4 regions of the Streptococcus sp. NCTC 11567 genome follow, and region 3 is predicted to be linked to each of the others. Evidence: predicted binding sites of a transcription regulator. Region 3 holds the regulator's gene; each other region holds the start of a gene.

Region 1 (4,441 bases), 470 kb from region 3:
TTATCCTTAACATAGGTTTCAGCTGTTCCTGTTTTAGCGCTGATACTAATTGGTCCACCTGATAATTCTCGACCTGTGGCATAACCACTGCCACTATTCACCACCTGATAAAAACCATCTTGAATAATCGCCAATTGGTCTCCTGATAAATGAACTTTGTTCAGCAAGCTAGTTTCAATTGCCTGACTTAACTGCCCTGGTCCTTGGCTGCCATCATCTTGGTAAATACCCTCAACAATATGTGGGGCAACCCGATTACCACCATTAGCAATAGTGGCTACATATTGCGCTAACTGCATTGTCGTGTAGTTATCAAACTGACCAAAAGATTCGCTTAGAACATTTGAAATGGTGTAATTGTCCGTTAAATAGCCTCTAGATTCTCCCGGCAAATCAATTCCTGTTGGCACACCCATGCCAAATTCCGCGTAGGCCTTTCGCAACGCTGACATGGTTTCTGACATTCCAGAACTTGTTAAAGACATGCCCGGATAATACTCTTGACCCATCATTTTCAGGGTCAACTTTACCATGTAGGTATTTGAAGAATATTCTAAAGCTTGGCTAGCAGTGATTGGCAACTGTCCAGCTGTAAACCAAGAATTAATAGGTTTAGAATCTCCAAATTGAATCGATTGGTCCGTAAGAAGCTCATTTCCCTCAATGGCTCCTGCCTGCCAACCTGCTGCCAGAGTAGCTCCTTTAACAACAGAACCAGGGGTAAACACGTCGGTAATAGTTCCCAAAGCATCACTATCCACTTGACCTGTCTCCTTGTTATGAGATAAGCCTGACATAGCTAAAACTGCTCCTGTTTTTGGATTCAGCGCAACAGCATAGATTCCTTCAGAATAATCCGCTTGACCACTGGCCACTTCAGCCTCATAATATCGCCTTATGATGTCATCTACGCCTTGCTGATAGTCCAAAGGAATCGTTAATTTGATATTTTTACCCGGCTCTCCCTTATCAAGTTGCTGTTCAGAGAGGATTTTGCCTGTCTTATTAGTCTTTATTTCTTTAATCACGTGGTTCCCTTGAAGAACGGATTCGTATTGTTTTTCAAGGTAGGAAGTCCCCACACGATCATTCATAGCATACCCTTTTTTGAGGTACTGATTAACTTCTTCTTTAGGAAGACCTGCTTCCTCACTAGATACTTTTCCTATAAGGGCTGTTAAGCTTGTATTGGCAACCTGTCGTTCCCAATCGGTCCCAATAGCAATACCTGGTAATGTTGTTTGATTAGCCCGAATATTTTTAATAATTTCTTCATTTAAGGGGTTGGTTCTTAAATTAACCGTTGTAAAAACAGCCGCTCCATTCATTTGATTAAAAATGGCAATGGTTTTCAAGTCCTCATCTGAATAATGAAGGTCGCTTTCTTTTACAGAAGCAACAGCATTGGCATAAATCGTCGCTTCCGTTAAGCGATTGCCAAACCGGTCTAGAACAGCCTTTTTAGGAAGTCTCTTAACAATGTTGGCATACACATCTGGATCAGCCAAATAAAAATCTTTTTTAGCTCGGCTTGTCACGCTAGCTTCTGGGTACGAAACATAACTTGCCAGATGCTTAGCTAGAACTTTCAGTTCGTTAGCACTGGCTTTTGGACTTCTGGTGTAAGTAACCACATCTTTTATGGCATTTGAGACAAGGGGTTTGCCACTAAAATCAAAAATTTTTCCACGAGGTTGAGCCACTTTAACCTTATAAACGGTAGAAGATTTTAGCTTACTCACGTAAAAAGAGGTCGTGTAAATTTGCATGTAGGCCAACCGTAAAATCAGTCCGACAAATAATAAGACAATAATCAAAAAAAGGAGATGAAGTCGTCTCGGAATACTTGCTTTATTTTTAGTAATGAGTGATGCCATTGTGTTCTTCTGCTCCTCCTTTTTAAACTTCGCTTCTTATTTTATCACAAATTATAAAAAGAAGACCGGGAATAAAGTCTTCCCAGTCTAAAAATTTTATCTGAACTTATGCTTTCTCAGGATGATAGTAAGCTTTGAAATAAAAGAGACTCACAAAAATAGCTCCGCCAATAATATTACCGGCATAGACAAAGGTAAAGTTAAGGATAAAGTCCAACCAAGTTGCTCCACCTTCAAAAATTGCTGCTGGAATGACAAAAGCGTTTGCCACACTATGCTGAAAACCAAGTGCTACAAAGGTCATGACAGGGAACCAAGTACCAAGGAGTTTACCCGTAGCATCACTTGCGCCATAACACAACCATAAAGCAAGACCCACAAACCAGTTGCAACCAATCCCTGATACAACGGCTTGTAAAGGTGTTGCGGCTATCTTAGCATGAGCCACTTCTATCACTTCTTCTTTAAAAATTCCTGCCGAGGTCAATCCTAGAAAATGCCCAAAAACAAAGGCTACAAATACCGCACCAATAACATTAAATAAGGTAATGATGAGCCAGTTGTTTATTAAGTCCTTGGCTTTAATCTTTTTGGCGAAAAAAGCCGCTGAAACAGCCATCATGTTTCCTGTAATTAATTCTCCACCAGCCATCAAGATAATAATCAATCCAATTGGAAATGCACAGGCCCCCAGAACACTCGAGAAAGCTCCAAATGTCTCTAAACCACTAGCAGCAATCCTAACGTAGAGCAAGTAGCCTAAACTAATCATTGCGCCTCCAATAAAGCCTAAAATAGACTTGGCAAGAAATGGCTTACTAATCTTATGCTCTCCAATATGAATCGTTGATGCTAAAATCTGTTCTGGTGTTTTCATGACATCTCCTTTTGTTATCGTATTCACAAATGCACTTTTTAGTATATCAATTTTTTTAAAAAATGCAAGCCCTTCCATAGTGAAAGGGCCAGTTTTATAGATGGAGTAGCCATCAAGACTACCTAGCTAAAGTTTTGCAATGGATAAGTCTAATTCAGCAGCTAAAAATCTCCAGAGAGCTAAAGCAAGATAAAAATCTACCATGCCATGAATCAGAGACCCCACACCAATCAGGCCAAACATTGACCAAAAATAGGATAAAGAAGTTGCAGTTGTTGCTGTCATAGCATAGACAACCACAAATTCAGTCAATCCATGAAGAACATTGACTAAAAAGGCAAACCAAAAGGTTTTGAGTGGAGATTTAATCGTTTGAGGGGATTTGCTCAACCACCAAGCTGCCAAGACAGCAAACAAAAGGTGCGAAAAAGCTCTCAAGACAATAATAAGGGGAAAGCCAGCCAATAAAAAACCTAGCCCCGTTCCAAGGGCTACAAAAAGAGCCACAGGAACAGATATGAAAACAGCTAGAAATAAGGGAACATGACTAGCCAGTGTGAAAGAGGCTGGGCCGATAATCAGCTTAAGAGGCATAATCATTGGAATTAAAATAGCAAAAGCAACTAAGATCGAAACATAGGCAATTAATTGTGTTGGTTTTTTAGTCATTATATCTCCTTTTAAGAGATAGTATAACGCATTGTTTTACAAGTGTCAAGACACCTATAAAACAATGCGCTGTTCCGATTCCTATTTATTCTTTGGACTCTCTACCGACCAGTATATAGAATGCCCGCTGCTTCTAAATCTTGGGACATTGCTTCAAAAGCTTCTTGACTCGGACAGGAAATCAAATGGCTGTGCAACCCTTCTGTCAAAGATGATAGTAATTCAGCATTAGAGTAGTTTAGTTTTTTCATAAAGTTAGTCACATCAGACTGACTTTTTATATTCAAGGGGGCTGTAATCATGCCATAAATAGGATGTTCTACTTCAACAGTAGTAATAATTCCCTGATGCGCTAAAATGATTTGCAATTCTTTTTCTGTCTCTGCCAAACCGTGTTGACAGACAATGCGGGCACAAAATTGGTGACTAAACAGAGCTGTTGACATGATATAGCCTTTAGGAGTTGAAATGATATCAATTTGTTGGGCACGAAGTAAGGCAACATCTCCAACAATGACTTGGCGACTAACACCCAGCAACTTAGCCAAATAAGTAGCGGACAGGGCCTCATGTTCGCCAGTTAAGTACTCAATAATTTTTTGACGACGTTCTTCTGCTTTCATAATCTATCCTTTTTTTCAAGTTAGTTCTATCATACCACATTTTTCAGAAGAAACTCCTGTCTCTCATAAGTAAGACAAGAAAAAACCAGACCAAAGTCTGGTTTCACAATTATTCACCACCGAGGTAGTATTCTTTAACAATGTTAAGTTTTTCATCCAATTCGAAAACAAGTGGTGGGAAGTTTGGAATTTCCACATCCATGATTTCGTCATCTGAAAGACCTTTAATGTGTTTAACAAGAGCGCGGATTGAGTTACCGTGTGCGCCAACAAAGACGTTTTTACCGTCAAGAAGAGCTGGAGCAATTTTTTCTTCCCAGTAAGGCATTGCGCGTTCAAGAGTTACTTTTAAGTTTTCAGCATCTGGGATAAGAGCTGGATCAAGATCAGCATAA
Region 2 (4,441 bases), 1.1 Mb from region 3:
GCCTAGAATACGCCCAGGAACTTGTCCAAAATCGCCATGCGCTACGTGCAAATCTGTATGGCAAACACCACAGTATTCGACTTTAACAAGTGCTTCTCCGTGCCCAATTGATGGCATTTCATGATCAACAACTTCAACACCTGTACTAGCTTCATTAACAACTACGGCTTTCATATAAGTCCTCCATATTTTAATGTTTAATTGTTACTTCTGTAACCGTTTACAATTAAAATTGTATATCTTTTCACAATTATTGTCAACTCATTTTCGAAAGTTTTCTGAAAATTAAGTTAACTAGTTAAGTTGTTGAAACCTCTCTTTGATTATTATAAGCAAAATCCTTTCTTCCTTTTAGAGGGGATTTTGGGTATGTTGTATTCAACTCAATACACGAAATACACGAAAAAAACGACCTCTTATGGTTCTAGTCATAAGAGGTCGTTGCATCACAACACTTTAAAAGAGATTATTTACGGCGTCCTGGGCGCTCTGCGTAACCATAGTAAGCATCTTCAATGATTTCTTGCATATGGTCAACCATTGGTAAGCGTGGGTTAGCAGGCGAACATTGGTCTTCATAAGCAAGGTAAGCCAAGGCACGTGAATGTTCTTTCCACTCGTTCTCATCAATTCCTTGATCTTTGAAGTTCATCTTAATGCCAACACGGCAACCAAGGTCATAAACAGCTTTCGCATAAGACTCAACGGCTTCTTCTGGTGTTGAAGCTGGAAGTCCTAACAATTTCGCAATGTCTTGGTATTTTTCATCCGCACGGTAGTAATTGTACTTAGGCCATGTTGCAGTCTTAGCTGGACGTGTACCGTTGTAACGGATAACGTATGGAAGCAAGATTGCATTGGTACGACCATGAACAGTGTGGAATTGTGCACCAATCTTATGTGCCATTGAGTGAGAAATACCTAGAAAAGCATTGGCAAATGCCATACCTGCCATTGTTGAAGCATTATGCATTTTTTCACGTGACTCAAAGTCAGCTTCTTTAACAGATTTTTCAAGAGTTTCAAAGACAATCTTAATTGCTTGAAGCGCCAAACCATCTGTAAAGTCGTTAGCCATTTGAGATACATAAGCTTCTGTGGCGTGTGTCAAAACGTCCATACCAGTATCTGCAGCAATAAAGCCTGGAACTGTCAATACCAAAGCTGGGTCAACAATTGCCACAGTTGGTGTCAATGAGTAGTCAGCAATTGGGTACTTACGGTTGTTAGCCTTGTCTGAAATAACAGCAAATGGTGTTACCTCTGAACCTGTACCAGATGTAGTTGGAATGGCAATGAATTTTGTTTTCTTACCAAGTTCTGGGAATTTGAAAGCACGTTTACGAATATCCATGAATTTTTGGACAAGGTCATGGAAATCAACTTCTGGTTGCTCGTAGAATAACCACATTACTTTGGCAGCATCCATTGGAGAACCACCCCCAAGGGCAATAATGGTATCTGGTTTGAAGGTACGCATTAATTCAGTACCTTTCATAACTGTTGTAATATCTGGATCTGGTTCAACATCTGCAAAGATTTGGTAAACCACTTTATTACGACGAAGGTCCAATTGTTCAATGATACGATCCAAGAAGCCAAGTTCAACCATGGCATGGTCAGTAACAATCATCACGCGTTCAACGTCACGGCATTTTTGAAGGTATTGAATTGAATCACGTTCGAAGTATGTTTTTGAAGGGACTTTAAACCATTGCATATTATTTCTACGTCTTCCTACTTTTTTGATGTTCAAGAGATTAACAGCACTAACGTTATCACCAACTGAGTTGCGGCCATAAGAACCACATCCTAAGGTCAATGATGGTAAGAAAGCATTGTAAACATCACCGATACCACCAAATGTAGAAGGTGAATTCCAGATGACACGGATAGCACGAATTCTAGTACCAAATTCTTTTGCCAACTCTGCATCTGCTGTATGAATGGCAGCTGAGTGACCAAGTCCATTAAATTCAACCATTTGACGAGCTTTTTCAACACCGTCTTCACGTGATTCAGATTTCAAGACAGCAATGACTGGAGATAATTTTTCACGTGTTAAAGGTTCATTTTCTGAAACTTCTTTACATTCTGCAGCAAGAATATTGGTTCCTTCTGGAACAGTAAATCCAGCTTGTTCTGCAATCCAAGTAGCTGGTTTCCCAACAATGTTTGGATTCAATTTAGCGCCAGCACAGTTTTTACTGTTAGCTTTTGCACCAAAACAGAATTCTTCAAGAAGGGCTTTTTCTTTTTTATTTACAAAATAAGTATGGTAAGATTTGAACTCTGCAACAAAATCGTCATAGATTTCTTTGTCCACGATAACAGCTTGTTCAGATGCACAGACCATACCGTTGTCAAATGATTTTGACATAACAATATCATGAGCTGCTTGGCGGATGTTAGCAGATTTTTCCACATAGGCTGGAACATTACCTGCACCTACCCCAAGAGCAGGTTTTCCACATGAGTAAGCTGCTTTAACCATAGCATTTCCACCTGTAGCAAGGATGGTTGCAATGCCATCATGATTCATCAAAGCATTTGTTGCTTCAAGTGATGGTGTTTCAACCCACTGAACACAGTTCTCAGGAGCACCAGCGGCGATAGCAGCGTCTCTAACAATCCGAGCGGCATGTGCTGATGATTCTTGAGCAGATGGGTGGAAAGCAAAAATGATTGGATTACGTGTTTTTAACGAAATCAAAGATTTAAAGATAGCTGTTGAAGTCGGGTTAGTTGTTGGCGTAATCCCACAGATAACACCCACCGGCTCAGCAATCAACGTCAAACCTGTCACGTCATCTTCTTCAATAATCCCTACTGTTTTTTGATGGCGCATGTTATTAACCACATGCTCACAAGCAAATAGATTTTTTGTTGCTTTATCTTCAAAGACACCACGACCTGTTTCTTCGTAAGCATGTTTAGCAAGTTCTCCGTGTGCATCCAAGGCAGCAACAGAAGCTTTTGCTACGATATAGTCAACTTGTTCTTGGCCAAGCTTACGCATCTCTTCAAGAGCAGCTAAACCTTTTTGAACAAGAGTATCAATTGTCGCAGAAACAGAGGTTGTTTCAACAGTGTTATGTCCTTCAGTCATTTGAGACTCCTTTATCTTGTTAAAAGTTTCACAATTTTATTTACAAAATTATTATAACACTTTTTGAAAATTTGTAAATCATTTCACAAGATTTTTGTGAAGTTTTTTTCAAAGTCTTTCTGAAACCCTTTGATAGCGCGCTTTTTTACACTTGCTTTTTTCAGAAATAAAATCTCAATTAGGACGACAATTTCTGAAAGCGTTTTCTTGCACAACTTTGAGTTACTACTTCCCTATGAGATCAAAAAAATATTTCATTCTCACAAAAAGCCAGAGCAAATCAACTCCGGCTTTTCTTAGTAAAATAATCTGCAAGCATTTTATTTAGCGGCTTTTTTAGCAGCTTGTTCAATGGCTTTTTGGATAGTAGAAACGTATAACTCAGCCCCTTGACTGTCTTCACTGTAATGCACACCATCACTGCCATACCAGATATCTGGGTTATCGGTAGCAACCTTGTACCAGTCTGCTATCGTCACGTACTTATATTTTTTAGGGAGCTTAATAGCATAATCTCTGGCCTCAGCTACTTGAGCTGCATTTTTAGCATTATACGGAGAAACTAAAACCAAGCGATGTCCCTTAGGTAAAGCTTCAATAAACGATTGAACGTCTTGACCATAGTTATCGAGTGAATTGACCCCAACTGCTAAAACAACTGTCTTAGATAAAGAGTTAGAGTTAATTTGATTAGTAAATAACTCAAATGCTTCCGAAAAATTACGACTTACCGCGGCATCTAGCTGAGCCTGTGGCATGAGTTTTGAGAAAGCCGCACTGGATCTAAGAGCAACAGAGTCACCGATAATGCTCACATCACTTAAAGCATTTGCATCTCCTGCTGCTAGTGTATGTGTTCGTTCAATATTATTTTGTGCCTGTTGCAAAGAACTTACCAATAGCTGACGTTCAAATTTGCCCACTTTTGGAGCTGCAACACAGGTGCCCAAAGCCAGGAAGGCTAAGGCCAATGATACTCCTGAAATCCACTTATAATAGGGAGACAAATCAATTTCCAAACCAAGCAAGTTAGGTTTCTTACCTTGAATCAAAGGTTCCACAATATAATAAGACATGGTAGCAAACAAGACCGAAAAGAAAGTGGTCAGAATAACCGCCAAGACATTTGACATCAATTGGGTAAAAATAATATAAAATGGCCAGTGGAAAAGGTAAATACCGTAGCTGATATCAGCCAAATACGTTACTACTTTAGGCTCTTGCCAGTCTGGCGTCTGTTCGTGAAGCACACGCGCAGCGTAAATCATAACCGATGCAAATAAACTAGCTAATGCAAAGCCAAATAAATAAGTCACAATATGATTAAAATTC
Region 3 (4,441 bases):
CAACTAGAGGGACTCTCTTATTACCTTAATCAAGGCCCAAACTCTCTTCCACAGGTGATTAACATTGGCTTTCCTGGCTATCAAAATGGAGTCCTACTAACCCAACTTGACTTAGCTGGTTTTGCAGTGTCGACAGGCTCTGCTTGTACAGCTGGAACCGTTGAGCCAAGTCATGTACTTGCAGCTTACTATGGCAAAGAGTCTCATCGCCTATCAGAATCCATTCGCATCAGCCTGTCAGATCAAAATACTTTCGAAGAAGCCACTCAATTGGCTCAAACCTTACGAAAAATTCTAGGAGAATCAGATGGCATTTGAAAAAGAAATTACTTTAAAAGACTGTAACTATCGTTACCAAATCAGTCCAACTGTCAAAAAATACACTTTGAGAGACACTACTTTTACACAAACCAAAGTAGGGCATTATCAGTTAACCCGCTTGTTAGAAAAAGTTCCTAATTCAGGAGAAGGTTTTCCTTTAAAAATTACGATAAATAAAGAACTCGATGGCTTTAAACTCGCTATTACGGATCAATCTGGTCTTAGATTAGTTAATATTTTCAAATCTGAAGACAATAAAATTCTTCAAGACAAGTTTTATTTCCTTATGGATAGCCTTGTCGAACGTGATATTTTTAGTAAAACAAAAGTCTAAGCTAATCAATTGTATTTCTCTTCCCAACGCACTATAATGGTGCTATCAAAAAGGGAGGTAACAGACAATGATTGACATTAGCTATTTAAACAACAACAAACAGGAAAAGCAGATTTCCTACGCTAGTTATGATGACTATAAACAGGCGCAATTAGCTTGTCAAATTGCTATTGCAGATTATTTCCCTGTTACCAAGGTAATGGTAGATGGCCAGCAACTAGATTATACGGGACAGTTTGGTAACCTATACTTTTTCCTTGAGCAACAAGGCCTTCACTAAAATAGCAAAGTTAAGAAGTTTCTTCTTAGCTTTTTTCTTATCCTCTTATAAACCAGTTACGATTTCTATGAAAGGACATCTTTCACAAAATAATGAACAAAACGTTGCATTTTTCACAAACTTTCTGTTACAATAAAGAAAGATAAATGTAATGACAATTCTATAAGGAGTTAAACAGTGGTTATTGATAAATCTATTCCAAAAGCGACCGCAAAACGCTTATCACTCTATTACCGCATTTTCAAACGTTTTCATGCTGATCAGGTTGAAAAAGCTAGCTCTAAACAAATTGCAGATGCTATGGGCATTGATTCGGCAACTGTTCGCCGAGATTTTTCGTATTTTGGAGAATTAGGACGCCGTGGCTTTGGTTATGATGTCACCAAATTAATGAATTTCTTTGCTGATTTACTTAACGATCACTCTACTACTAACGTGATTTTAGTTGGATGTGGTAACATTGGTCGCGCACTCTTACACTACCGTTTCCATGACCGTAATAAAATGCAGATTGCAATGGGATTTGATACTGATGATAACCCTCTTGTAGGGACCAAGACCACTGATGGTATTCCAATTTATGGGATTTCAACCATCAAAGACCGACTTGACAATACTGATATTGAAACGGCTATCTTAACTGTCCCAAGTATCTATGCTCAAGAAGTATCCGAACAACTCATTGAAGCTGGTATTAAAGGGATTCTAAGTTTCGCTCCTGTCCATTTACAGGTTCCAAAAGGTGTGATTGTCCAATCCGTGGATTTAACTAGCGAATTGCAAACCCTTCTCTATTTTATGAATCAAAACCATCTTGACTAAGGAGTACAATGTCCAAACCCATTATTGGAATAAGTGCAAACCAAAGATTAAATATCGCTCTAGATAATCTGCCCTGGTCATATGCGCCTACTGGTTTTGTCCAGGCAGTTACTGATGCAGGTGGCTTACCGCTTCTACTACCAATTGGTGATGAATCAGCTGCTAAGGTGTATGTGTCCATGGTCGATAAAATAATCTTGATTGGGGGACAAAATGTAGACCCTAAATATTATCAAGAAGAAAAAGCTGCCTTTGATGATGATTTCTCACCCGAACGAGATCACTTTGAACTAGCCATCATTAAAGAAGCTATAGCCCAGAAAAAACCTATTTTAGGCGTCTGTCGTGGGACTCAGTTAATGAACGTTGCCTTAGGTGGCAGTTTAAACCAGAATATCCCTTCCCATTGGCAAGATGCTCCTTCTGATTTTCTATCGCATGAAATGATTGTGGATGAAGATTCCATTTTATATCCTATCTATGGTAAGAAAACTGTCATTAATTCTTTTCATCATCAAAGTCTGAAAAAGGTAGCTGATGATTTAAAAGTTATTGCAAGAGACCCTCGTGATGGAACGATTGAAGCTGTTGTTTCTACTAACGAGGCTATTCCTTTTTTGGGTGTTCAATGGCATCCTGAGTTGCTTCAAGGTGTTCGCAAGGAAGATTTACAACTCTTTGATTTATTTGTCAATGACTTTTAAGCTAGAAAAGAGATGATTTTTCTCGGAAACTATAATAAGATTGATAACTAACGATGATGTGATCCAGGCAAATGATGCCTAGGTCTTCACATGATCGTTTTATTTTTTCAGTAAAAGCGTAATCATTAGGACTCGGGTCAATACTTCCTGATGGGTGATTGTGAACCACAATAAGACTTGTTGCCATATTTTTACAAGCGTAATATAAAATTTCTCTAGGTTCTGCGATCGAACGTCTGACTGTTCCTATAAAAATTGTTTTCTCTTCAATCACGCGATTTTGACTATCTAAATACAGAACCACTAAATGCTCCTGCTTTTTATCGCCTAAAACTGCCATCATCTTCTCTGCAATCTGAACACTCGAAAGAATCCTCTCAGACAGTGTTTGCTCAGTTGCTTGAATCCTAGCAGCCAATTCAATCATTGCTTTGATTTCAATTGCTTTGACTTTACCGATTCCCGCTAAGGTTTGTAATTCTTGCAGAGACAGCTTTTTAAAATCTGCTAAGCTTTCTAGATGTGACAACAGGTAAGAAGATAATTCCAAAACGTGTTTTTCTTTATTTCCTGTCCTTAATAAAATGGCTAATAATTCTTGGTTGCTTAAGGCTTCGGCCCCCATGCGCATTAACCGTTCTCTTGGCATCAGCTTTATATCATCGCATTTGATCGAATACATCTCACTACCTCCCTATCTATTTATTCGATAAAAAAACAAGTTTCTTATTAAGAAACCTGTTTTTTTTGAATGGCTTGTTTTTTCTGGATGTTATCCTTAATGACTTGATAGAGAGTTGCTGCTAAAGGGACGGCGATAATCATCCCAACAATTCCTCTTAAGGAAGCTCCAATGGTAATGGCCATTAACACCCACATTGCTGGCAGACCAATGGAAGCTCCGACAACTGGAATTAATGCAGTGAAGGCCACTAATACCCCAATAGTTCCAGCAAATGGTAATTGTAGTAAAAACATTCCCGTCGTTGTGAGCGTCCCTAAAATCATCGCTTCTAAGGTCTGGCTGACAAAGAAACCATGAAAACGATGGTGTAATAAATCAACTAGATAATGAATACGCTGAGCATATTTACCAGTATAAGTATCCACCAAGGTATTTCCTTGACGACAAAGACTCTCTTTGTTGGCCAGGACATAGAGTGAAAAGACAAAACTGATGAAAAGGTTGATAATCGCAGATGCGATAACAGTAACTGAGGTCAAGATATTCGTTAGGACACCGATAAATTGTTTTAATAATTGTTGACTATAACTCGTAATGGTTTGTGTTAGTTTGGCATCACCACCAATATATTTGATGACACGTGCTAATAATTTATTATGTTCTAACTGATTAACCACTTCTTTAATGGATGGTGTATCAAATTTTGTTAAGGTGCTGATGCTAGCAATTAAATCTGGGATGACAATTGAGATAATCCAAGTGATTAAAATAAAAAAGGTCAGATAAGCTAGCAACATACAGATGCCTCGCTTAACTTTTAAAACGAGGGGACTTCCTTTAAAAGCGTAGACATATGCTTTTTCATAAGCACTCATGACAATATTAACAATATAAGCTCCTGCTGCTCCATAGAGAAAGGGGAGGCTTGTTTTATAAATAGTTCTTACAATATCAGTTCCATTTTCCCAGTTGGCTAAAATAGCATAACAAAGAATAAATGTCACAACAAGATAGAGGATATATTTTTTTTCAAATTTCATGGTAACTCCTTCTTTTACATTATACACTAAATTGCAAAACAGGGATACCCGAATCTCCTCATAGACATTAAGGGCAGTGAGAACTACTTGGACAAAGCATAATTGGCTATATTGACCTTCCTAGCATCATCTAAAAAGGTCATCATAGGCCAGTAGTTGCGGGTCTCTTAATGCTTTTATAAATAGTCCTTAATGACTTGTGCCATTATAGCATAGGCCTGAAAATTGAGGTGTAGACCATCTAAGGTATAGCTA
Region 4 (4,441 bases), 830 kb from region 3:
ATCGATATTTTGCGGGTTTCTCCTATTTTCGGTGTTCTTTTATCTGTAGGGACCTTCTTTATTGGCCAGATTTTGTTTAAAAAATCAAAAGGTTTCTTCCTCTTTGCACCCCTCTTTGTTGCCATGATTCTTGGGATTGCTACCTTGAGCGCAACTGGTATTAGTTTTGCCGAGTACAATAAGGGTGGCCAAATCATTAGTTTCTTTTTGGAACCTGCTACCATTTGCTTTGCTATTCCCCTCTACCGTAAACGGGAGGTTTTGAAACAATATTGGCTTCAGATTATTGGTGGAATTACGTTAGGCAGTGTTGTCGCAGTCTATGGAATTTATCTCGTATCAAGTTTATTCCATCTTGGTAGAGTAGTGGTTGCGTCGATGTTACCTCAGGCGGCAACAACAGCCATTGCTATGCCGACATCAGTTGCCATGGGGGGATCAGCAGAATTAACTTCGCTAGCTTGTATTTTAAATGGTGTGATTATTTATGCCTTGGCAAAACCGTTGATTCAATTGTTTAAGATAAAAGATCCCATTGCACGTGGTTTGGCCTTAGGAACAGCAGGCCATGCACTTGGGGTTTCGGCAGCCAAAGATTTTGGTCAAGTCGAAGAGTCGATGGGTTCCATTGCCCTAGTTGTTGTTGGCATTATTGTTACTGTGGTGGTACCCATTATGGGAAGTGTCCTTCTTTAAAAATTGTTATCTCCTACCTCTAAGTCCTTCTAAAGAATCCTCTCGTCTTTAGGAGGATTTTTGGTGATAAGAACTCGTTTTTTAAAACTTGAGCAGGAAAACGATTTATTTGTAGAGTAAAGCTTTCTTTTTTTCTGATTTTCCTGTAGAATATTTGATATGAAAACCATTCGATTATCAAAGTATTTAGGAATCCTATTCCTATTAGTAACTCTTGCTAGCGTTGGCGCTAGTTTTTATTTCTTCCATGTTGCCCAAGTACGGGATGAGAAAACATTCATTAACAATAAAAAACGCAGTACGGATAACCCGCTATACCCAGCTGAGCAAGCTTTTGATGCTTTACCACGTGAAAAGCGTTACATAACCCATCGTGGGTTTAATCAAGTAGCATGGTATTTACCGGCTGCGAAAGAAACCCAAAAGATAGCTGTCGTGGTGCATGGTTTTGCTAACAATAAGTCAAACATGAAACCTTATGCCATGCTTTTTCACGATTTGGGTTATAATGTCCTAATGCCAGACAATGAGGCTCATGGAGAAAGCCAAGGAAACTTAATCGGCTATGGCTGGAATGATCGGTTGAATGTCATGGCTTGGACAGATCAGTTGATTAAGGAAAAACCAGACAGTCAAATCACCCTTTTTGGACTTTCTATGGGAGCTGCCACAGTCATGATGGCAAGTGGGGAAAAATTACCTGAGCAGGTTACCTCTATTATTGAAGATTGTGGTTATACTAGCGTTTGGGACGAATTGAAGTTTCAGGCTAAGGCTATGTACAACTTGCCTGCCTTCCCATTACTCTATGAAGTTTCTGCCTTATCTAAGATTCGAGCGGGTTTTAGTTACGCAGAGGCAAGTTCAGTGAAACAACTGGCTAAAAATAAGCGGCCCACTTTATTTATTCATGGGGATAAAGATGATTTTGTTCCTACAAAAATGGTTTACGACAATTACAAGGCTACTAAAGGTCCTAAGGAAATCTTGATTGTTAAAGGGGCCAAACATGCCAGATCTTTTGAAACAAACCCAGTACAATACCAGAAAAAAATCGCTGCATTTTTGGAAAAAATTGATAAATAAGTATTGACAGCCATCCTCATAGTTGCTATAATAATTTATGTTGCTGATGAGTAGCGGGGATGGCGGAATTGGCAGACGCGCAGGACTAAGGATCCTGTGACCGCTTTAGGTCGTGTGGGTTCAAGTCCCACTCTCCGCATAGTAAGAGATGAATCGTTGATTCATCTCTTTTCGTTTGCTTCAAATAAAGCTGAGTAGCTAGCATTGATTTCGAGAAAAGTTTGGATAATCTGCGTTGGGAAAACGCTTTAAGCTTGTGAAAGACTAGAAATTTATGGAAAATTGTGCTAGAATGAACAATGTAAACGGGGAGTTATCCCGAAAAATAAGAGGAGGCCTTACAAATGGCAATCGTTTCAGCAGAAAAATTTGTCCAAGCAGCTCGTGAAAACGGATATGCTGTTGGTGGATTCAACACAAACAACTTAGAGTGGACTCAAGCAATCTTGCGTGCAGCAGAAGCTAAACAAGCTCCAGTTCTTATCCAAACATCAATGGGTGCAGCAAAATACATGGGTGGTTACAAAGTATGTCAATCTCTTATCGCTAACCTTGTTGAATCAATGGGTATCACTGTTCCTGTTGCTATTCACCTTGACCATGGTCACTACGAAGATGCTCTTGAGTGTATCGAAGTAGGTTACACTTCTATCATGTTTGATGGTTCACACCTTCCAGTTGAAGAAAACCTTGCTAAAACTGCAGAAGTTGTTAAAATTGCACATGCTAAAGGCGTTTCAGTTGAAGCTGAAGTTGGTACAATCGGTGGTGAAGAAGACGGAATCATCGGTAAAGGTGAGCTTGCTCCAATCGAAGATGCTAAAGCAATGGTTGAAACTGGGATTGACTTCTTGGCAGCTGGTATCGGTAATATCCACGGTCCATACCCAGAAAACTGGGAAGGTCTTGCTCTTGACCACTTAGAAAAATTAACAGCAGCTGTACCAGGTTTCCCGATCGTATTGCACGGTGGTTCTGGTATTCCTGACGATCAAATCAAAGAAGCAATCCGTCTTGGTGTTGCTAAAGTTAACGTTAACACTGAAAGCCAAATTGCTTTCTCTAACGCAACTCGTGAATTTGCTCGTAACTACGAAGCTAACGAAGCAGAATACGATGGTAAAAAATTATTTGACCCACGTAAATTCTTGGCTCCAGGTATGAAAGCTGTTCAAGGCGCTGTTGAAGAACGTATCGACGTTTTCGGATCAGCGAACAAAGCATAATTTAGAGAATTACATTTACTAAAGCCCTCTTGAGGGCTTTTTTTAGGTACACTTGACATCCTAAAACGGCTACCAGTTTCTGTGAAACAATCTTTGATGGTAACAAATAAAGCATAATTCATAGAATGAGTTAAGTGGCCTGGAAATGGTGAGGGTCTATTTTTCTAATTGTGAAAAGTACATATCATATCGTTTTCTGTGAAATCATTTGTGATTGAGAACAATCAAGAGTTGCTATCTGAATCCCTTAGCTTTAAGCTTTAACAAGTTTTTAATTAACTATTTAGAGTGACTATATTTGCCACTCTGTCATCAGTCAAGAAGAAGTTTATATAGGGGGGATTGAAATGGATCTAATAAAAGTCGTTATATGAGATGGGTACAGGTAGTTCACACTTACAATTCTGAGTTCCTTCCATCACTGGAATACAAAAAAGAAAATCAAAAATAACTTGCCAAACAAAACCCCCTATGATAAAATAGATAAGTATGTGGTGCTAGCACATCCGTAAACATATTCTACGTAGGAGGAAACAGATCAAAATGGCTAAAGTATGTTATTTTACAGGACGTAAAACCGTTTCTGGAAACAACCGTTCACACGCGATGAACCAAACAAAACGTACAGTTAAACCAAATCTTCAAAAAGTAACTATCCTTGTTGATGGTAAACCTAAAAAAGTTTGGGCTTCTGCTCGTGCGCTTAAATCTGGTAAAGTAGAACGCATCTAATAGAAATAAGCCTTAGGGCTTTTTTTCTTAGTCTCTTTTCGGAAATGGGAAGAGTTGAAAAAGGGATATCCCTTATGATTCACCCTATCTCTTTTACATTAGCTGTAGATTATGGTAAAATAATATGAACAATAACTTTTTGAGGTAGTAAATATGACTGTAAAAATCAATACAAAAGATGGTCTAATCGAACTATCCGACGACGTTATCGCAACTGTCGTGGGTGGGTCAGCAACGGAAATTTTTGGCGTTGTTGGAATGGCTAGTAAAAGTGCAATCAAGGACAATTTCCAATCGCTACTTCGCAAAGAAAACTATGCAAAAGGTGTTGTAGTGAAATCAACAGATATGGGTATTTCTGTTGATGTGTACACTGTGATGAGTTATGGTGTGAAAATCAGTGAAGTCTCTAAAAATATCCAAGAACGCGTGAAATTTAACCTTGAGAGTCAGCTTGGCCTTACTGCTGATATGGTTAATGTTTACGTTCAAAATATTAAGGTTGTAGGAGAAAATTAGTGTCAAATATTACAACAAGCTTATTCCAAGAAATGGTCCAAGCGGCAGCGACTCGTCTTGGCAAACAAGCAGAATATGTTAATTCCTTAAACGTTTTCCCTGTCCCAGATGGAGACACAGGGACAAATATGAGCATGACGATGGACAACGGTGCCAAAGAAGTGGCGGATAAACCGGCTTCA

Evidence for each region. The regulator Rex, encoded in region 3, represses fermentation and respiration genes when NADH is low (regulators of the CRP and FNR family bind a similar motif). The targets are predictions, from matches to a motif close to TTGTGAANTANTTCACAA.
Region 1: FQT67_RS03565 (formate/nitrite transporter family protein) is a predicted target of Rex. The motif match lies at 2,766-2,783, and genes of this name have one in related genera.
Region 2: adhE (bifunctional acetaldehyde-CoA/alcohol dehydrogenase) is a predicted target of Rex. The motif match lies at 3,181-3,198, and genes of this name have one in related genera.
Region 4: FQT67_RS01725 (class II fructose-bisphosphate aldolase) is a predicted target of Rex. The motif match lies at 2,065-2,082, and genes of this name have one in related genera.

The regions. Positions count from the first base shown of each region.
Region 1 covers NZ_LR595857.1:669,845-674,285, reverse strand. The annotation lists gene pbp2b (penicillin-binding protein PBP2B) at 1-1,877, opposite strand, end outside; gene FQT67_RS03565 (formate/nitrite transporter family protein) at 1,984-2,754, opposite strand; gene FQT67_RS03560 (hypothetical protein) at 2,881-3,423, opposite strand; gene FQT67_RS03555 (transcription repressor NadR) at 3,525-4,046, opposite strand; gene FQT67_RS03550 (phosphoglycerate mutase) at 4,156-4,441, opposite strand, start outside.
Region 2 covers NZ_LR595857.1:62,513-66,953, reverse strand. The annotation lists gene adhP (alcohol dehydrogenase AdhP) at 1-174, opposite strand, end outside; gene adhE (bifunctional acetaldehyde-CoA/alcohol dehydrogenase) at 467-3,109, opposite strand; gene FQT67_RS00375 (acyltransferase family protein) at 3,430-4,441, opposite strand, start outside.
Region 3 covers NZ_LR595857.1:1,136,281-1,140,721, forward strand. The annotation lists gene FQT67_RS05785 (cysteine desulfurase family protein) at 1-318, shown strand, start outside; gene FQT67_RS05790 (DUF1831 domain-containing protein) at 308-655, shown strand; gene FQT67_RS05795 (DUF4649 family protein) at 723-935, shown strand; gene FQT67_RS05800 (redox-sensing transcriptional repressor Rex) at 1,113-1,757, shown strand; gene FQT67_RS05805 (gamma-glutamyl-gamma-aminobutyrate hydrolase family protein) at 1,766-2,461, shown strand; gene radC (DNA repair protein RadC) at 2,463-3,143, opposite strand; gene FQT67_RS05815 (AI-2E family transporter) at 3,191-4,186, opposite strand; gene FQT67_RS05820 (SGNH/GDSL hydrolase family protein) at 4,363-4,441, opposite strand, start outside.
Region 4 covers NZ_LR595857.1:309,873-314,313, forward strand. The annotation lists gene lrgB (antiholin-like protein LrgB) at 1-696, shown strand, start outside; gene FQT67_RS01715 (alpha/beta hydrolase) at 856-1,782, shown strand; tRNA gene FQT67_RS01720 (tRNA-Leu) at 1,836-1,921, shown strand; gene FQT67_RS01725 (class II fructose-bisphosphate aldolase) at 2,127-3,008, shown strand; gene rpmB (50S ribosomal protein L28) at 3,552-3,740, shown strand; gene FQT67_RS01735 (Asp23/Gls24 family envelope stress response protein) at 3,894-4,259, shown strand; gene FQT67_RS01740 (DAK2 domain-containing protein) at 4,259-4,441, shown strand, end outside.